Regions from separate parts of the Cryobacterium sp. 10S3 genome, predicted to be linked through region 1. Evidence: predicted binding sites of a transcription regulator. Region 1 holds the regulator's gene; each other region holds the start of a gene.
What was found. Region 1 encodes LexA, which represses DNA repair genes until DNA is damaged. Its sites were predicted from a motif close to TCGAACANNTGTTCGA; they were not measured.

Region 1 (3,787 bases):
AGGTTGTGACCCTCGCCCGCGGCCTGGCCGACGGACGGGAGGCCATCAGCGCCGAACTGGACGCTGCGACCGGCGCACTCGCCGCCCGCAGCGCCGCCCCCGGCGTCCGCGACGGTGCCGTGAGGGCCCGTGCCGCGGAGCTCACCGACGCCTCGTACAGCCGAGGGGTTTACGCCGACAGGCTCGCCGCCCAGGAGGCCGCACTCGCGCTGCCCTTCCTGCCGACGACGACCATCGGCTCCTTCCCGCAGACCGGGGAGATCCGCCGTGCCCGCGCCCGTTTCCTCACCGGAGTGCTCAGCGACGCCGAATACCGCGACCTGATGCGCGCGGAGATCGCCAGGGTCGTCGCCCTGCAGGAGGAGATCGGCCTCGACGTGCTCGTGCACGGCGAACCCGAGCGCAACGACATGGTGCAGTACTTCGCCGAGAACCTCGACGGCTTCGCGGTCACCGAGAACGGCTGGGTCCAGTCCTACGGCAGCCGCTGCACCCGCCCGTCCATCCTGTGGGGCGATGTCTCCCGCCCGAAGCCGATCACCGTCGACTGGTCGACCTACACGCAGGGGCTGACGGCGAAGCCGGTCAAGGGCATGCTGACCGGCCCGGTCACCATCCTCGCCTGGTCCTTCGTGCGCGACGACCAGCCCCTCGGCGAGACGGCGCGCCAGGTCGCCCTCGCCCTCCGCGACGAGATCGCCGACCTCGAGGCCGCCGGAATCGGCATCATCCAGGTCGACGAGCCGGCCCTGCGCGAACTGCTTCCGCTCAAGAAGGCCGGCCACGCAGACTACCTCGACTGGTCCGTCGGCTCGTTCCGGCTCGCGACCGCCGGGGTGCGGGACGCCACCCAGATCCACACCCACCTCTGCTACTCCGAGTTCGGTGTCGTGCTCGAGGCGATCCGCGCTCTCGACGCCGACGTGACGAGCATCGAGGCGGCCCGCTCCCGGATGGAGGTCGTGACGGACATTCAGGCCAATGGCTTCGACCACGGCATCGGCCCGGGCGTCTACGACATCCACTCACCGCGGGTGCCGGGCGTTGCCGAGCTGACGGAGCTGCTCGACCGTGCCGTCGCCGCCATCCCGGCCGGTCAGGTCTGGGTGAACCCGGATTGCGGGCTCAAGACCCGCGGCTACGCGGAGACGGTCGAGTCTCTCGGAAACATGATCGAGGCGACCCGCATCGTGCGCGCCCGCCTCGCCGCAGGCGTGCCCGCCCTCGCCTGATCCTCCTCGCGGCGAACACCCGCCGCGCGCGACGCGCCGTTTGCGCCGCTTCGCGCCAGGCTTGCCTGGCGCGAAGCGGCGCAGTTGGCGCGCACGGGGGATCTACAGTGAGCTACAGGGAACGCAGGACGGCGACGATCTTGCCGAGGATCTCGGCGTGGTCACCGAGGATCGGCTCGAAGTTGGTGTTCCTCGGCAGCAGCCAGGTGTGGCCGTCACGCTGCCGGAAGACCTTCACCGTCGCCTCGCCATCGAGCATCGCGGCGACGATCTCGCCGTTCTCCGCGGTCTTCTGCTGGCGGACGACGACCCAGTCGCCGTCCATGATCGCGGCGTCGATCATCGATTCGCCGACGACCTTGAGCATGAACAGCTCGCCCTTGCCGACGAGCTGGCGCGGGAGCGGGAAGATCTCGTCGACCTGCTGGTCGGCCATGATCGGAACACCGGCCGCGATCCGCCCGACGAGCGGCACCATTGCCGCGTCGCCCACCGGGGTACCCTGCTGGAAGTTCTCGGCGGCGCCGGCCGCGGTGTCCTCCGGCGACTGCGGCAGCTCGATCAGGACCTCGAGCGCCCGGGGCCGGTTCGGGTCCCTGCGCAGGTAGCCGCTCAGCTGGAGCTGGTTGAGCTGGTGGGTGACGCTCGACAGCGACGACAGGCCCACGGCGTCACCGATCTCCCGCATGCTCGGCGGATAGCCGCGCTGGCCGACAGAGCGCTGGATCACGTCCATGATCGCGCGCTGCTTGTCGCTGAGGCTCTTCCTCCGACGTGTTCCGCCTCGTTCGGGGGAACTGCCGGCGAACGGGGTCACGCTGTCCGGGGTCTCGCTGTCCGGGGTCACGCTGTCCTGGGTCACGATGTCGCTCCTGTCGGTGGCGGTGGGCGGTGGCGGGCGGTCGCCCCGGTGGATGCCGTGAGGCGACCGTATCCGAATGTCAGTGGTCGCTGGTTGAGTTCACACCAGTCAATCGAAACTGTAACCAGCCTGGGGCGAAGTGCAGACATTCATTCGAGTGTGTCGTGTACTTCACCCCAATAATAACCGGAGAAAGTCTTGATTGTTCGAACAATCGAATATATATTCGGAACATAGCTTCGTATCCAGCTCTCCCGGCCGAGAGTCGGATACGAATACACAGGAGGCAGACATGAGCACAACAATCGAGCTGGTCCCGGGGGCGCACACCCGGCTGCGCATCACCCGGCGCGGTCGTGCCGTGCTGACCGCGATCGCCGGCGTCCCCCTCGTCGTCGGCGCGCTTGCCCTCGCCCTCAACGGCGGCCTCGCCGCCGCAGACGGCAGCACCTTGAGCGGCAGCGGCATGAGCGCCGACGCGGGTGGAAGTGCGACGACCTTCGACTACGTCACGATCCAGTCGGGCCAGTCGTTGTGGCAGCTTGCCGAGCGCATCGCCCCTTCTGCCGATCCGCGCGAGGTCATCGCCGAGATCGTCAACCTGAACCAGCTGCCCTCCGAGAGCGTGCAGCCGGGCCAGCGCTTGGCTCTCCCTGCCGAATACTGAGCAAGCCGGATACTGAGCAAGCCGGATACTGAACCACCGGAGTACTGAGCAAGCCAAATACTGAACCACGGGCAATATGACCCGCCGGTGCTGAGGCCCATCGGTAACATGGGGGGAGTGACCAGTCTCAACGACCTGCCCCTCCGCGACAATCTTCGCGGGCTCACTCCCTATGGGGCGCCGCAGCTGCACGTGCCGGTCGCGCTCAACGTGAATGAGAACACCCACGGCATCCCCGAGGACGTGGCCGTCGACATCGCCGCAGCACTGGCCGCCGCTATCCGGGGGATCAACCGGTACCCGGACCGGGAATTCACGGAACTGCGCGAGGCGATGGCCCGCTACCTCGGACACGGTCTCACCCGTCAGAACATCTGGGCGGCCAACGGCTCCAACGAGGTTCTCCAGCAGGTGCTGCAGGCCTTCGGCGGGCCGGGACGCACCCTCCTCGGTTTCGCCCCCACCTATTCGATGTACCCGTTGCTCGCCTCGGGAACCGGAACCCGCTGGGTCGCCGGTGACCGCGACGCCGACTTCGAACTCACCCCGGAACGCGCCGTCGACTGGGTCAACCGGGTCAATCCCGACCTCGTCTTCCTGTGCTCCCCGAACAACCCGACCGGCACCCCGCTCTCTCTCGACGTGATCGCCGCCGTCTACGACGCCTGTGACGGCATCGTGGTCGTCGACGAGGCCTACGCCGAATTCGCTCCGGTGGGGACGGCATCCGCTCTCACCCTGCTGCCCGGCAGGGAACGCCTGCTGGTCTCGCGCACGATGAGCAAGGCCTTCGCATTCGCCGGGGCCCGGGTGGGCTACCTCGCCGCCGACCCGGCCGTGACTGATGCGCTGCGGCTCGTGCGCCTGCCGTACCACCTCTCCGCGCTGACCCAGGCCGCGGCCGTCGCCGCTTTCGCGCACACGCCGGAGATGCTGCGCATGGTCGACGACATCCGCGGCCAGCGCGACCGCCTCGTCACCGAGCTGCACCGGCTGGGCTACCGCCCCTTGCGGAGCTGGAGCAAT
Region 2 (3,787 bases), 1.4 Mb from region 1:
CGTGACCTCGCGGACGGCTGGCGGGGTGATCATGGGGCTGCGGCACGCATCCGCTCCGATTCTCGGCGTGCAGTTCCACCCGGAATCGGTCCTGACCGAGGGCGGCTACCTCATGCTTGCCAACTGGCTGGCCCTCACCGGCCTGCCAGGGGCCCAGGAGACCGCGCGGGGACTCCACCCCATCCTCAAGCTCTCCTAGGGGTAGTCCGAGCGGCTGTGCTCCGACATGAGGGGCCGCGGTCGCTCCGTTGTGGTGTTCGGTTCAAGGCTTCAACGGTTCAATGCCGGGCGGTCGCGCCTGGTCAGTCGCGGTTGGGTGGTCCGGTGAGGACCTGGTGGGCGCGGTGCCTGTTCGGCGGCCGCCAGAGCCGTTGCGGATCGATCAACCCGGGGGCCCGCACCTGCGGTGAGCCCTTCACCATTCGGATCTCCCACCCGGAGGTATCGATGCTGTGGTGGTGGAACCAGCACAGTAGGACCCCGTTGTCGACGGTCGTGGGCCCGTCCTTCGCCCAGGGCTTCACGTGGTGCACTTCGGCCCAGTGCGCCGGGGCCTTGCACCCGGGGATGATGCAGCCGCCGTCCCGGGCGGTGATCGCCCGGCGCTGGGCCCGGTTGAAGTACCGTCGTTCCGGCCCGAGCTTGAGCACTTCGTTGTTCGCCCCGAAGAGGACCCCTTGGAAGCCGCCATCACAGATGCGCTGATGCACCGTCTTCAAAGACACGGGGGCCTCGACCCCGTCGATCCACCCCACCCCGACCCCCGAGGCGAGGTCCGCTGCATTCACGTGCACCATCACCGTCGGCGCCGACCCGCCCATGCTGGGCGTGTCCTCGTCGCGGGCGGCGTGTTCGAACAGGGCCCGGAGGATGTCGGCGCGTTTCTCCCCGCCGGTGCGGGTATCCGCGCGGCGCTCCCGCAGCTCTGCCTCGATCACGTCCAGCTCCGGGCCCGTGCCCGCGTCCGTGCCCGCGGTCTCGGCGCCGGGGATCATCTGCCCCGAGTCCATGAGGGCCTGTTCCTCGGCGGTGGGGAACGCCGGGCGGGCGTGGAAGCTGAGGAAGGCGTCGAAGAGGGTGTTCATCACCCCGTAGAGTTCCGGCGTGACTCCGCCCTTGACGGGGTAGAGCCCGTTCTTGAGTTGTCCGAAGCCGATGTTGGACTTCGCTTCGAACAGGTCCTCGGTTGGGAGGACCCCGTCGGGGTCCAGGGCCGCCTGCCACTGAGCGACCATGCCCCGGATCAAGTCCGTCGTCACCGCGACACCCGCCCCGGCCAGGTTCTCCGTCTCCGGGGTGATCAGCCCCGCCGCAGAGGCGACCAGGGCCCGCTCCGCCGTCAACAGGTCATCCGGCGCCACCCGGTGACTGATCACCTGCAACCCGGCCACGATCAACTCCGCCGTCTCCACCCCGATCTCCCCCGCTGCCAGGGCGGCCCCAACGGTCGGGAACAAGGGCGGTAACCAGCTGCTTCCGCCGCACGGCCGCGGTAACACCGCGTCGCCGAGCTTCGTGCGCCGCTTCACTTCCCGGGCCGAAACCCGCGTCACCCGGGTGAGGACATCCCACGGGCCCGTGCAGCCCATCCGCCAGGCCAGACCTTCGCGGCCGAGGACCCGGGCCCTCCGGTCCACATCCGTCGCCGTGCTCACCCGGGCCGCATCCACCGTCCGCCCGATCGCCTCCACGGTACTCAGCGCCGAGACAGCTTCTGTATCGCTGAGCAGCCCGACCGGGATCGCCGCCAGGGCATCGGCGAGAACCGCCTGCGCCTCCACGAGCCGGGCGACAGCATCCGCATGAACCGACGACACCGAGCCGACCAGACCCTCCGCGCCCTCGAAACCCTCGGCAACCGCAACCGGATGGGCCGACTCGGTGGATACGCGGCCCACCGTGATGGGCTGATCTCCCGCGGCCACTGAATCGTGGGCCTGCGGGGTGTGTGACTGGGGATCTGAAGCTCCTGCCATACCCCGATTCTACCCCGAATAGAACACGAATGCGAGACTTACTCACATAATTTTGTGCTTCTTATTTCGAGTTTCATACCTGAAGACGACGGGTGCGTGCTCGTGGTACCGAATTCAGGAGATCCGCACGGGCGGGCAACTCCGGTTCGCGGACTAGTGCGGCCGATCCCACCCGACACCAAGAATCTCCTGAATTCGACACACTCACCCTGCTCTGGGATCCTCCGCGCTCGGGCACGGCAGGCGGCACGGTGGCCAGCGCGCTGGCCTGTCGGGCACATGCGCTCGTGAGCTCTTTGCATCCCGAGCGGGAGGGAGGGTGGGGCAGAAAACGCGGCGTTAGCCTGCGCAGTAGGTGAGCGCCACCTGGGACTTCTGCTCCACGTCTCCGGGCGCCTGGGATTGCTTGGTGACCGGAGATCCCGGTTTCATGGCGCACGTGGCGTCTGGCGTCGGGATCGGCACAACCTGTACGGACGGGGCCAGCAGGAGCTCGCTAGCCGCCTGAAGGGACTGGCCGACGAGGTTCGGCAGGGTGACGAGGCCGCTGGAGATGAAGATATCGACGGTGTCGCCGGTCTGGGCGCTCCCCTGCAGCGCCGGGTCGGTGCGCAGCACAAGGTTGGGCGCGATCGTCGCAGAGTTCTCCTTGGTGATCGACCCTGGCAGGAGCCCGAGAGCGCTGATCGCGGCCTGGGCGTCGGCGATCGGCAGGTTCGTGACATCGGGCACCGTCACGGGCTGCGGACCCGTTGATACGTAGACCTTGATCACATCGGTCGGCTGGGCGATCGTTCCAGCGGGCGGGTCTGTGCGGGTGACCTTGTCCTTGGGGACCGTTGCGCTGGCCTCCTGGGCCATCGTGGCAGCGAGGTCGGACTCGATGAGGGTGTTCTGGGCGGTCTCGTAGCTCTGGCCGACCAACGAGGGCACCTTCCGGGAGTTATCCGGGAGGTCGCTGCTGGGGGTGAGGCTGAAGGCCCAGATCATCACGGAAAGCACGATCACGATCACGCTGAGGATGCCGGCCCAGATCCAGATGACCGGGGGCCGTCGCTGAGTGCGCACCATCGTGGCGTCCTCGGCGAGTTGCTTGAGCGCGAGCTCCGATCCGGAGGTCGCCGTGGGCGGTGCGCCGAAAAGGCTCGCGGTGGCTTCATCGACGGGGCGGTGCAGCGGGATCACGCCGGAGCCGGCGATCTCGACATCCGTTCGGAACTCGACGGCGCTCTGGTACCGGGCGAAACGGTCCTTTTCAAGGGCGCGCATCACGACGACGTCGAGTGCCGGGGAAACCTTGGGGTTGATCGAGCTCGGGGCGACCGGTGTCTCGCTGACGTGCTGGTAGGCGACGGCGACGGGTGTATCGCCGCGGAAGGGCGCGCGGCCGGTGAGCATCTCGAAGAGAACGACGCCGGTGGAGTACAGGTCCGTGCGTGCGTCGACGGATTCTCCCTTGGCCTGCTCCGGGGAGAAATAGGATGCCGTGCCGAGGATCGCCGTGGTCTGGGCGACCGTCGTCGAGGAATCCGAGATGGCCCTCGCGATGCCGAAGTCCATCACCTTCACCTGGCCGGTCTTGGTGATCATGATGTTGCCGGGCTTGATGTCGCGATGAACGACACCCGCGCGGTGCGAGTATTCGAGCGCCGTCAGGACGCCGTCGATGATGCGCACGGCCTCGGTGGCCTGGACAGGGCCTTCGCGGATGATGTCCTTGAGCAGGCGTCCGTCGACGAATTCCATCACGATGAACGGAATCTGCGATTCGAGGCCGCCGGGTTCTCCGACGGTCTCCTCGCCGGCGTCGA
Region 3 (3,787 bases), 1.8 Mb from region 1:
CATCGACCATGATCGAGCTCACGCCGAGATCGTTCGCCAGATCGATGGCGTGTTCGGTGAGCGCAAGGTCCTGGAAATGGTCGAGATGAATGGAGATGGGCGCGGAGGACTCGGCGGCGATCTTCGCGCAGGCCGCGATGATCGGCGAGATCCTGCCGTTGTGGAACCGGATCGCGTTCTCGCTCACCTGGAGAATCGCGCCGGTATTGGCGCGCTCCACTCCGATCGCGATGGCTTCGGCGTGCTCGAGGGTGATCACGTTGAAGGCGAGAACGGCACGGTTGCCTGCGCCGAAGTGGTCGATGAGATCGCGAGTTGTGGCGAGCAAGATGACGAGCTCCTCCCGGCAGTGATGGAGTGCGATTCGGGCGATGTCGGCTCGACACCATCCGTGCACTGCACCATCACGATGGCCATGGCTTGATACTGCGCCAGAGTGCGCGGAGCGCGCAATTTTGCTGCTAAAGTGGACAGAAATACTGCGCGTTTCAATTTCGGTAAGGCGTCTCATGATCCAGAACGGCTCGTATCCATCCACCCCTCGTGCGGTCTCCGGCAAGCGCTCAGAGCGGATGCGCTTGGTGCTGTCGCTCCTTCACGAACAGACGAGCATGTCGCAGTCCGCGCTCGCGGAGGCGCTCGGTATTTCGGCGGCGACCCTGCGGCGCGATCTGGCGGACCTGGACGAACAGGGGCTGCTCGTGCGGACGCATGGCGGGGCCCGCGCCCTGGATGCCCGCAGCGAAATTCCCGTTCGGCTCCGGAATACCCAGTTCCGTGAGGCCAAGCAGTTGATCGCGCGTCGTGCGGTGGAAATGATCCCCGCTGGACCGTATGCGATAGCCCTGAGTGGGGGGACCACGACGGCCGAGGTCGCCCGGGCGCTCAGTAATCGGTCAGGACTGACCATTGTGACGAATTCGCTCACTATTGCGCTGGAGTGCGCGGCACGCCCGAAGCTCAAGGTGATCATGACGGGAGGCGTCGTTCGGCAGAGCTCCTTCGAGGCGGTCGGCTCGCTGTCCGAGAACACGTTCAAAGCGATCAACGTGGGCACTGCCATTCTGGGCACCGACGGCATCAGCGTGTCAGGGGGTGTGACGACCCACGATGAAACCGAAGCGCGCACCAATCACGCCATGGTTGCCAACGCCCAGCGTGTGATCGTCGTTGCCGACGGTTCGAAAGTCGGACAGGTCACCCTCGCGAAGATGGCCGACCTGAGCGAGATCGACGATTTCGTCACAGATTCCGACGCGGACCCCGCCGCGCTTCAGTTGATCGCAGACGCCGGGGTAACCGTACACATCGTCGACCTCAGCGCTGTGCGTCGGTAGGGCACGGCATAGTCCTCAGAATGTTCGCCGTGACACAGAGGCCGCGGCCGACACGCAGGCGGGAGGACGTTGCGCGCGCGGCGATGTGGTCGTGATCAAATTTGATTTCTGAATAAGTAAGCCATTTAATTAACTGAGTAAGTCTCGTATTCGTATTCGATTCGGGGTAGAATCGGGGCATGGCAGGAGCTTCCGATCCCCAGTCACACACCCCGCAGGCCCACGATTCAGTGGCCGCGGGTGATCAGCCCACCGCAGTCGTCGAGTCGGCCTATTCGGTCGCGGTTGCCGAGGGTTTCGAGGGCTCGGAGGGTCTGGCCGGCTCGGTGCCGTCGGTGCATGCGGATGCTGTCGCAAGGCTCGCCGAGGCGCAGGCGGTTCTCGCCGATGCCCTGGCGGCGATCCCGGTCGGGCTGCTCAGCGACACAGAAGCTGTCACGGCGCTGAGTACCGTGGAGGCGATCGGTCGGACGGTGGATGCGGCCCGGGTGAGCACGGCGACGGATGTGGACCGGAGGGCCCGGGTCCTCGGCCGCGAGGGCCTGGCCTGGCGGATGGGCTGCACGGGCCCGTGGGATGTCCTCACCCGGGTGACGCGGGTGTCGGCCCGGGAGGTGAAGCGGCGCGTCAAGCTCGGCGACGCGGTGTTGCCGCGGCCGTGCGGCGGGAGCAGCTGGTTGCCGCCCTTGTTCCCGACCGTTGGGGCCGCCCTGGCGGCGGGGGAGATCGGGGTGGAGACGGCGGAGTTGATCGTGGCGGGGTTGCAGGTGATCAGTCACCGGGTGGCGCCGGATGACCTGCTCACGGCGGAGCGGGCCCTGGTCGCCACGGCGGCGGGGCTGATCACCCCGGAGACCGAGGATTTGGCCGGGGCCGGTGTGCCGGTGACGACGGACTTGATCCGGGGCATGGTCGCGCAGTGGCAGGCGGCCCTGGACCCCGACGGGATACTGCCCCAGGAGGACCTTTTCGAGGCGAAATCCAACATCGGCTTCGGCCAGTTGAAGAACGGCTTGTATCCGGTGAAGGGTGGGGTGACGCCGGAACTGTTCGGGATCATGAACACGATGTTCGACGCCTTCCTGAGCTTCCATTCCCGGCCCGCGTTCCCCACCGCCGAGGAACAGGCCCTGATGGACTCCGGGCAGATGATCCCCGGCGCCGAGACCGCGGGTACCGACGCCGACACAGGCCCGGAGCTGGACGTGATCGAAGCAGAGCTCCGGGAGCGGCGCGCGGACACCCGCACGAGTGGGGAGAAACGCGCCGACATCCTCCGGGCGTTGTTCGAACACGCCGCCCGCGACGAGGACACGCCCAGCATGGGCGGATCCGCCCCGACCGTGATGGTGCACGTGAACGCCGCAGACCTCGCCTCCGGGGTCGGGGTGGGGTGGATCGACGGGGTCGAGGCCCCGGTATCGCTCAAGACAGTGCACCAGCGCATCTGTGACGGCGGCTTCCAAGGGGTCCTGTTCGGGGCGAACAACGAAGTCATCAAGCTGGGTCCGGAGCGGCGCTATTTCAACCGGGCGCAGCGCCGGGCGATTACCGCCCGGGACGGCGGCTGCATAATCCCCGGCTGCAAAGCCCCGGCGCACTGGGCCGAAGTACACCACGTGAAGCCCTGGGCGCAGGACGGACCGACCAACGTCGACAACGGGGTACTACTGTGCTGGTTCCACCACCACACCATCGACACCTCCGGGTGGGAAATCCGGATGGTGAAAGGCTCACCACAAGTCCGGGCCCCCGGACTCATCGACCCGCAACGACTCTGGCGGCCACCGAACCGACACCGCGCCCACCAGATCCTCACCGGACCACCCAACCGCGACTGACCGGCCCGGCTGAATCAGGTGACAGTGATGTCCGGCACCGACGGGATGTTCCTGACCGCCGTGGACCCGAAAGCCACGATAGCTTCGCCGCGGAGCGTCTGGGACTGTCCCGGCGCGACCAGCATGGCGTCGCGGAGGCCCAGGGCAAGGGAGTCCGTGCCTGGCGCGCCGTCGATCTCGACCTCGCCCTCGAGGACGACGACCAGGACGCTCTCGTCGGGTCCCGGCATCACCGATAACGGGTCGGTGAGACGCTCGACCCGGAGGGAACCCGTCGCGGCGGTGCGGCGCAGCATCAGGTTCAGGTCGTCGGAGCTCTCCGCCGAACCTGTCGATGAGACGAGGCTCTCCCCGGGAAAAGCGCAGACCTCGTACTGGCTGATGTGTTGCAAGGTGCCGTCGATGGTCAGGTCGAGCCCGGCCGCGGACAGCGGGACGAGGTATCGGTCGATGCCGGCGAACTCGGAGAATGCCGAGTCGCCGGCGATCGTCGCGATGCTGACCCTCCAGTCGAAATCGTCCATTGTCGCCGCAGGGGGCGCTACGGCCACAGTGCTCGTCCAGCCTCCGCCATTACGCCAGGCGACCGGCACCCGGGCGCTCGCGCGG
Region 4 (3,787 bases), 620 kb from region 1:
GCCTCGCACCCGACACGATCCTGCCCGAACTCAAGCGCCGGCCGTCCAAGACCGACTTCTCCGACGCTGATGTCGAGGCCTGGACCCCTGGTGCACTCGGCGAACGCAGTGTGAGCGGAAAAGTCATGCGCAAGCGGGTCCGGATCGCGGAGGCCGGCGCAGCCACCTCCAAGGCCAGAGGCCTCGACGGGCGGGGCCCGGCCGTCGTCGCAGCGCCCCTCGACCTGCCCCGAACGACCGAGACCACGGCCGACGCCGCGACCGACACCGCAGCCGACGCCGGTTAGGATAGGCTCCGGCCGTGTTCGGCCTCCCGACTGTGGGCGCCAGAGGGCGCCGCACGCTGAACGTCCCACACTGAAATGAGATCCTGTGCGTAGAGCTTCTGCCCTCATTGCGACTGCCGGCCTGCTGCTTGCCGCCCTCACCGGGTGCAGCAGCAGTGCGGATGCCGCGTCGAGCTGCGTCGCACCGATCAGCGATGGCGCCGCCTCGAAGCTCGTCACGGTCAGCGACAACCTCGGCGCCGTTCCGAAGGTCGACTTCCCGACCCCGCTCATGACGGGGACGACCCAGGGCAGGGTCATCGTCCCCGGCTCCGGTGACAGGCTCGTCACCGGCCAGCAGGCGAAGATCGAACTGAACGTCTACAACGGGACGACGGGCTCACCGATCCAGGTCAGCAAGTACGACAGCACGAGCGCGAACGTGCTCACCCTCAACGACCAGACCATCAAGGGCATCACCGACGGGCTCGCCTGCGCGCAGGCCGGCTCGCGCATCGCCGTCGTCGTCTCCCCGGACGACGCGTTCGGACCCCAGGGCGGCAACTCCACCCTCGGGATCGCCGCAACGGACTCCCTGGTCTTCGTGATCGACGTTGTGAAGACCTACCTGCTCCGGGCGAACGGTGCCGACCAGACTCCGATCAACGGCCTTCCCGCCGTCGTGCTCGACGCCAACGGCACCCCCGGGATCACGATCCCGGGCGGCACGCCGCCGGCCGACCTTCAGGTCGCCGTCCTGAAGAAGGGCACCGGCGACACCGTCAAGGAGGGCGACACGGTCACCGTGCACTACACCGGCGTCCTCTGGGCGGAGAAGAAGGTCTTCGACTCCAGCTGGACGAAGGGCGCGCCGGCACAGCTCCTCGCCGTCGACGGCTCGAAGACCCAGGGCGGCGTCGTCCCCGGCTTCGCGACCGCGATCATCGGACAGACCGTGGGCTCGCAGATCCTCACCGTTGTCCCGCCCGCGAAGGGCTACGGAGACGCAGCGCAGGGAACCATCCCGGCCGGCTCCACCCTCGTCTTCGTCATCGACATCCTCGGCATCGGCTAGCCCCACCGCTCCACTGCCGCACGCGTCACCCTCCGTTCACGAGAGCGAGGGTGCCGCGTGCTTTCGGGCGACCGGCCCGTGCTTTCGCCGGTGAGCCGGGTCTTCATGGATGCCCCACGAATCTCTGGTCAGGACCACGCGGCCGCCTGGGGCCGCGTGGGGTCGCCTGAGTGGAACCACGGGCAGGAGAATCAACCGTCTTCAGGTGTGAAACTCAAGATGAGAAGCCTAAAATTATGTGAGTAAGTCTCGTATTCGTGTTCGATTCGGGGTAGAATCGGGGTATGGCAGGAGCTTCCGATCCCCAGTCACACACCCCGCAGACACCCGGTTCCGGGGTCGCGGGTGACCAGCCCATCGCAGGCGTCGAGTCGGCCCATTCGGTCGCGGTTGCCGAGGGGTTCGAGGGCGCTGATGGGTTGGCCGGTTCGGTTCCGTCGGTGCCGTCGGTGCATGCGGATGCTGTCGCCCGGCTCGCCGAGGCGCAGGCGGTTCTCGCCGATGCCCTGGCGGCGATCCCGGTGGGGCTGCTCAGCGATACAGAAGCGGTGACGGCGCTGAGTACCGTGGAGGCGATCGGTCGGACGGTGGATGCGGCCCGGGTGAGCACGGCGACGGATGTGGACCGGAGGGCCCGGGTGCTCGGCCGGGAGGGTCTGGCGTGGAAAATGGGCTGCACGGGCCCGTGGGATGTACTCACCCGGGTGACGCGGGTGTCGGCCCGGGAAGTGAAGCGGCGCACGAAGCTCGGCGACGCGGTGTTGCCGCGGCCGTGCGGCGGGAGCAGCTGGTTGCCGCCCTTGTTCCCGACCGTTGGGGCCGCCCTGGCAGCGGGGGAGATCGGGGTGGAGACGGCGGAGTTGATCGTGGCGGGGTTGCAGGTGATCAGTCACCGGGTGGCGCCGGATGACCTGTTGACGGCGGAGCGGGCCTTGGTTGCCTCGGCGGCGGGCCTGATCACCCGGGAGACGGAGGATTTGGCCGGGGCCGGTGTGCCGGTGACGACGGACTTGATCCGGGGCATGGTCGCGCAGTGGCAGGCGGCCCTGGACCCCGACGGGGTCCTCCCGACCGAGGACCTGTTCGAGGCGAAGTCGAACATCGGCTTCGGCCAACTCAAGAACGGGCTCTACCCCGTCAAGGGCGGGGTGACACCGGAACTCTACGGGGTGATGAACACCCTCTTCGACACCTTCCTCAGCTTCCACGCCCGCCCGGCGTTCCCCACCGCCGAGGAACAGGCGCTCATGGACTCCGGGCAGATGATCCCCGGCGCCGAATCAGCGGGTACCGACGCGGGCACGGGCCCGGATCTGGACGTGATCGAGGCAGAGCTCCGGGAGCGCCGGGCGGATACCCGCACGGGCGGGGAGAAACGCGCCGACATCCTCCGGGCGTTGTTCGAACACGCCGCCCGCGACACGGACACCCCGTCGATGGGCGGGTCGGCGCCGACGGTGATGGTGCACGTGAACGCCGCCGACCTCGCCTCCGGGGTCGGGGTCGGGTGGATCGACGGGGTCGAAGCCCCCGTGTCTTTGAAGACGGTGCATCAGCGCATCTGCGACGGCGGCTTCCAAGGCGTGTTGTTCGGGGCGAACAACGAAGTCCTCAAGCTCGGGCCGGAACGACGGTACTTCAACCGGGCCCAGCGCCGGGCGATCACCGCCCGGGACGGCGGCTGCATCATCCCCGGCTGCAAAGCCCCGGCGCACTGGGCCGAAGTACACCACGTGAAGCCCTGGGCCCAGGACGGCCCGACGACCGTCGACAACGGGGTCTTACTCTGCTGGTTCCATCACCACAGCATCGACACCTCCGGGTGGGAGATCCGCATGGTGAAGGGCTCACCACAAGTCCGGGCCCCCGGACTCATCGACCCGCAACGGCTCTGGCGGCCACCGAACAGGCACCGCGCCCACCAAGTCCTCACCGGACCACCCAACCGCCCATGACCAGTGACCCGGGCAACGAGTCGCCTCCGCTTCTCGTTCCGCGACACGGGCGGTGTGCCGGCGCTCGGTTAGACTCACGGGGTGTCGACGACCCCCGAACCGATCAACCGCGTCACGGTTGAAGAACGCCTGTTCAGCCTCGTGCTGGCCCTGATAGCGACCGAGATCGGCCTCACGAAGGCCGACATCCTCTCGACCGTTCAGGGCTACCGGCAGCGCTACGTGCACAGCGGCGACAATGCGAGCCTGGAACGGCAGTTCGAGCGGGACAAGGACGACATCCGCGAACTCGGAATCCCGCTCGAGACCGTCGAACAGCCCGACGATCCCGGCAATAACCGGTACCTGCGCTACCGGATCCCCAAGGGGCTCTACGAACTTCCGACCGACGTGTCCTTCTCCGGTGACGAACTGATGCTGCTCAAGCTCGCCGCGACCGTGTGGCGCGAGGGATCGCTCTCGGCGGAGTCCCGGCGCGCCCTGACCAAGCT

Region 2: the regulator LexA is predicted to act here: its motif matches at 1,996-2,011, upstream of RHM57_RS17685 (HNH endonuclease signature motif containing protein).
Region 3: the regulator LexA is predicted to act here: its motif matches at 1,482-1,497, upstream of RHM57_RS13035 (HNH endonuclease signature motif containing protein).
Region 4: the regulator LexA is predicted to act here: its motif matches at 1,591-1,606, upstream of RHM57_RS07470 (HNH endonuclease signature motif containing protein).

The regions. Positions count from the first base shown of each region.
Region 1 covers NZ_CP133773.1:987,331-991,117, forward strand. The annotation lists gene metE (5-methyltetrahydropteroyltriglutamate--homocysteine S-methyltransferase) at 1-1,232, shown strand, start outside; gene lexA (transcriptional repressor LexA) at 1,345-1,968, opposite strand; gene RHM57_RS04565 (LysM peptidoglycan-binding domain-containing protein) at 2,387-2,761, shown strand; gene RHM57_RS04570 (histidinol-phosphate transaminase) at 2,879-3,787, shown strand, end outside.
Region 2 covers NZ_CP133773.1:3,823,454-3,827,240, reverse strand. The annotation lists gene RHM57_RS17690 (anthranilate synthase component II) at 1-199, shown strand, start outside; gene RHM57_RS17685 (HNH endonuclease signature motif containing protein) at 303-1,976, opposite strand; gene pknB (Stk1 family PASTA domain-containing Ser/Thr kinase) at 2,316-3,787, opposite strand, start outside.
Region 3 covers NZ_CP133773.1:2,811,854-2,815,640, reverse strand. The annotation lists gene RHM57_RS13045 (class II fructose-bisphosphate aldolase) at 1-328, opposite strand, end outside; gene RHM57_RS13040 (DeoR/GlpR family DNA-binding transcription regulator) at 510-1,337, shown strand; gene RHM57_RS13035 (HNH endonuclease signature motif containing protein) at 1,517-3,178, shown strand; gene RHM57_RS13030 (HutD family protein) at 3,193-3,787, opposite strand, start outside.
Region 4 covers NZ_CP133773.1:1,603,355-1,607,141, reverse strand. The annotation lists gene RHM57_RS07480 (tRNA (adenine-N1)-methyltransferase) at 1-287, shown strand, start outside; gene RHM57_RS07475 (FKBP-type peptidyl-prolyl cis-trans isomerase) at 373-1,341, shown strand; gene RHM57_RS07470 (HNH endonuclease signature motif containing protein) at 1,626-3,296, shown strand; gene RHM57_RS07465 (helix-turn-helix transcriptional regulator) at 3,378-3,787, shown strand, end outside.